Regions from separate parts of the Streptomyces graminofaciens genome, predicted to be linked through region 1. Evidence: riboswitches for the same ligand, from Rfam matches in the RefSeq annotation. Region 1 holds a riboswitch; the other holds the start of a gene.
What was found. A riboswitch is a leader RNA that binds a small molecule or an ion and turns the genes downstream of it on or off. The one in region 1 is predicted to bind S-adenosylmethionine.
Positions count from the first base shown of each region.

Region 2: linked by a shared signal. The riboswitch ahead of thrC (threonine synthase) and the one ahead of SGFS_RS41330 (aminotransferase class V-fold PLP-dependent enzyme) in region 1 are both predicted to bind S-adenosylmethionine.

Region 1 covers NZ_AP018448.1:9,396,724-9,399,112, forward strand. The annotation lists gene SGFS_RS41320 (hypothetical protein) at 1-115, opposite strand, end outside; gene SGFS_RS41325 (undecaprenyl diphosphate synthase family protein) at 108-761, shown strand; SAM riboswitch class IV at 1,104-1,220, shown strand; gene SGFS_RS41330 (aminotransferase class V-fold PLP-dependent enzyme) at 1,387-2,389, shown strand, end outside.
Region 2 covers NZ_AP018448.1:6,330,917-6,333,305, reverse strand. The annotation lists gene SGFS_RS27175 (glucosyl-3-phosphoglycerate synthase) at 67-1,011, opposite strand; SAM riboswitch class I at 1,143-1,300, shown strand; gene thrC (threonine synthase) at 1,318-2,389, shown strand, end outside.

The DNA of each region.
Region 1 (2,389 bases):
GGACCGTGACGACACCCGTCCCTCCCTTGTCGGCCCCCTCATTCACCATGCCGTCGACGCACACCCGCACATCTTCGCGCACAGCGCATTCATCAAAGGAGATCACGGTGACCAACTTGATGCTTCTGCCGGACGGCATGCGCCGCTGGTCCATCGAAAACGGCGTCTCCCTCGACGAGGGCTACAAGGCGATGGCGGACAAGATCATCGAGTTCATCGGCTGGGCCAGAGAGGAAGGCATCACGACCCTCTACATCACGACCTCCTCCGCCGCGAACTTCAGCCGCCCCGAGTCCGCAGTGACAACGTTCTTGGACGCGTTCGACGATGTGGCGCGACGCTCTCACGCCAACTGCAACTTCTCGTTCTCCGGGTCGCTCGACCTAGTGCCCGACCGCTACCTCGAATCGCTGGAGGAAATACGGAAGGCGTCGGACACGGATTCCGAGTTCACGCTGCACTACATCATGGGAATGTCCCTCTCCCGCGAGATCATCGGAATCTTCAACAGGCTCAACGGGAAGATCCCGGCCATGACCGAGGAAATCCTGACCAGCAACGCATATGTCCCGGAACAGGTCGACTTCCTCATCCGTACCGGCGGGGCCGTCCGTATGTCGTCCTTCTTTCCCCTGATGTCCCCGTACGCCGAGCTGTACTTCTCCCCTCTTCTGTTCCCCGACATGACACGAGCCGACTTCGACACCGCGCTGAAGGACCTCCGGCAGCGAGAGCGGCGCTTCGGCGGCTACCCGGCGTGAGCCACAGTCATGCCGCGCGCGACGGTGGTGTCGCCTCGCGAGACGTTCAGGGGGACACCCGGCGGCGGGTGAGGCCGGCCAGCACGCAGACCGTTGCGCTGGTGCGTTTGCCGCTCTTCACGCAAGGGCCGGTGGCGGACGATCTTCGTGATGTGTGCGGCCTGTGCGGCGTGCGGGAATGAAAACCGCCTTGGGGTTGTGGGGGCGGGTACGGGTTGTGCACGGCTGCTCGCCCACTCACCCGCACCCGCCCCGCAACCTCATCCACCCGCGCCCTCCGTGTATCCCGCCATCCGGACAGAAGTTGCGGCGCGGCGATCACTTCACGTACGTTTTTCGGCAGGTCATGAGCGACAGCCAAAAGGCCCCGGCCGGCTGTCCGGCAACCCTCCGTCCGTGGCGGGGTGCCCCGGGTGAAGACCAGGTCGTAGGCAGAGAGGTCTACGGCAAGCGCGGACCCCTCGCGAAACCAGGGGTCCTGGGTCGTTCGAGGGAGCCTTCCGTGAGCAAGCGAATGCGATAGGGCCGCAGAGCCCCGCCTACGCATTTCACCCCTTCCCCTTTCCTGTGTCGTGGACATGTCGTCCGGCACGGTGATTCCGCCTGCTCTCACGGGAGTCCCCCCATGTCTGTCTCCACCCTTGTCGTCGACCAGTCCGTTTATTCCTCGCTGCCCGTTCTGGGAGGAGATGTCACCGTCCCGCTCGTCACCGGCGGTGAGGTCACCTACGCCGCGCTCGACTACGCCGCCAGCGCCCCGGCGCTGCAGCGGGTGTGGGACGACGTGGCGGCGTACGCCCCGTACTACGGGAGCGTGCACCGGGGCGCCGGATACCTGTCGCAGCTGTCCACGGATCTCTTCGAGAACGCCCGGAAGACCGTCGCCGAGTTCCTCGACTGCCGCGACGACGACCAGGTGGTGTTCACCCGGTCGACCACCGACTCGCTCAACCTCCTCGCCGCCGCGCTGCCCGCCGACTGCCAGGTCTTCGTTTTCGAGACCGAGCACCACGCCTCGCTGCTGCCGTGGCGTGACGCACGGGTGACGTACCTGGACGCCCCGCGCACGCCGCAGGAGGCCGTCGCTAGCCTGGAGGGCGCCCTCGCCGGCCGTGACCCGCGGGGGCCAGCGCTGGTGTGCGTCACCGGTGCCTCCAATGTCACCGGGGAGATCTGGCCGGTGCGCGAGCTGGCCGCCGCCGCGCACGCGCACGGCGCGCGGATCGTGCTCGACGCGGCCCAGCTCGCGCCCCACCACCCCGTCTCTGTGCGGGAGTTGGACGTGGACTGGGTCGCCTTCTCGGGGCACAAGCTGTACGCGCCGTTCGGGTCCGGCGTGCTCGCCGGGCGCGCCGACTGGCTGCGCGAGGCGGACCCGTATCTCGCGGGCGGCGGCGCCAGCCGCAAGGTGACCCGGCGTACGGACGGGGGAGTGGACGTCGAGTGGCACGAGACCGCCGCCCGCCACGAGGCCGGCTCGCCCAACGTCATCGGCGCCTACTCCATCGCCTCCGCCTGCAAAGCCCTCACCGGGACCGGGTTCGAGACGCTGGTCGCCCGTGAGCAGTACCTGATCGACACCGTCCGCGCCGGTCTTGCCGAGGTGCCCGAGGTCCGGGTCCTCTCGC
Region 2 (2,389 bases), 3.1 Mb from region 1:
TCGTTGTCGCTGGTCGCGCCCACGCGGCGGAGCCGCACATCGACACAGCCCCGCGCCCCGAAAGACCTACGCCGCCTTTCGTTGTACGTACTCCTCGATCTCCGCCATCGGCGGCCTCTCCTCCAGGTCCACCGAGTACGTGCGCGGCTCGAAACCGTCCTCCCCGCGCTCGAACTGGGTCAGTACCGGGCGGATCAGATGGCCGCGGGCCAGGCGGAGCTGGGCCGTGCGGTAGATCGCGGCGGACATGCGGCCGAGGGCCTGGCCGTCCTGGTGGCGGTGTTTGCGGACGCCGACGTCGACCTGCGCCAGGGCGTCGAGGCCCACGATGTGCAGCGAGTCGACCAGCATGCCCAGCTCCACGCCGTAGCCCACCGGGAACGGGAGCTGTTCCAGCAGGCCGCGGCGGGCCGCGTACTCGCCGCCGAGCGGCTGGACGAAGCCCGCGAGCTGCGGCCAGTGCATGTTCAGCAGGGGGCGGGCCATCAGTTCCGTCACCCGGCCGCCCTGGCCCGCGGCGGAGCCGAGCGGGCGGTCGTACATGGCCTTGACGAGGTCCACGCCGGGGTCGGTGAGCAGGGGGCCCACGATGCCGGAGACGAAGTCCGACGAGAACTCCCTCAGGTCCGCGTCGACGAAGCAGACGATGTCCCCGCGCGTGACCAGCAGGGAGCGCCACAGGACCTCGCCCTTGCCGGGGACGGCCGGGATGCGGGGGAGGATCTCGTCGCGGTGGACGACCGTCGCGCCGGCCGCCGCGGCGACCTGCGACGTACGGTCGGTCGAGCCGGAGTCGACGACGACGATCTCGTCGACGAGCGGGACCTGCTCCATGAGGTCATGACGGATGATCGCGACGATGTCGCCGACCGTCTCCTCCTCGTTGAGCGCGGGCAGGACGACGCTTACCGTCTGGCCGGTGGCGCGTTTGGCGGCCAGGATCTTGTGGAGCGGGCGATCGGTCACGGACCAGGAGCGGGTGCTCAGCCAGCGCTCGACTTCCTTCAGCACAGTGCGCGGCTCCTCTGCGTTCATCTCGCGGTTCGGACGGCTCTCTCAACTGTCCTGGCCTTCGGTTACAGTCTTGGACAACGCTGATGACCATCGCATGTCGATGTTCGTGTGCGCATACAACCGAATACCGCTCATCCAGAGGGGCAGAGGGATACGGCCCGATGAAGCCCCGGCAACCCTCCAGCCGGTCTCGTGAACGATCATTGACGATCGCACCGCGAGGCTCCCGGCTAGGGAAGGTGCCAAATCCGTCTCACGGCGAGATGCGTCGTGAGGAAGATGAGGAGAAAGGGCCTCGCCTCCATGGCTGCGCAGACTGTTGCAAGCACCACCGATTCCACAGTAGACCTCGGACCCGCCGCCGCCCTGAGCTGTCGCGAATGCGGTCACCGCGTCCCCCTCGGGCCCGTCTTCGCCTGTGAGGAGTGTTTCGGGCCGCTGGAGATCGCGTACGACTTCTCCGGCTACGACACCGAGGAGCTGCGCAAGCGGATCGAGTCCGGCCCCGCGAACATCTGGCGGTACGCGCCCCTCCTGCCGGTCCCGGCCGACGTGGCGACCAAGCCGAACATCAACCCCGGCTGGACCCAGCTCGTCAAGGCGGACAACCTGGCGGGCGCGCTCGGCGTCGACACCGGCAAGCTCTTCATCAAGGACGACTCCGGCAACCCCACCCACTCCTTCAAGGACCGGGTCGTCGCGCAGGCGCTCGAAGCCGCGCGTGCCTTCGGGTTCACCACCCTCTCCTGCTCCTCCACCGGCAACCTCGCCGGTGCCGTCGGCGCCGCCGCCGCGCGCGCCGGCTTCCGCTCGTGCGTGTTCATCCCGCACGACCTGGAGCAGGGCAAGGTCGTCATGGCCGCGATCTACGGCGGCGAGCTCGTCGGCATCGAGGGCAACTACGACGACGTGAACCGCTTCTGCTCCGAGCTGATCGGCGACCCGGCCGGCGAGGGCTGGGGCTTTGTGAACGTCAACCTCCGGCCGTACTACGCGGAGGGCTCCAAGACCCTGGCGTACGAGATCTGCGAGCAGCTCGGCTGGCAGCTGCCGGACCAGCTGGTGGTGCCCATCGCCTCCGGGTCGCAGCTGACGAAGATCGACAAGGGGCTCCAGGAGCTGATCAAGCTCGGGCTCGTCGAGGACAAGCCGTACAAGATCTTCGGCGCCCAGGCCGAGGGCTGCTCGCCGGTGTCCGTCGCGTTCAAGGCGGGCCACGACGTCGTACGGCCGCAGAAGCCGAACACGATCGCCAAATCGCTGGCGATCGGCAACCCGGCGGACGGTCCCTACGTCCTCGACATCGCTCGGCGGACCGGTGGGGCCGTGGAGGACGTGACCGATGAGCAGGTCGTCGACGCGATCAAGCTGCTGG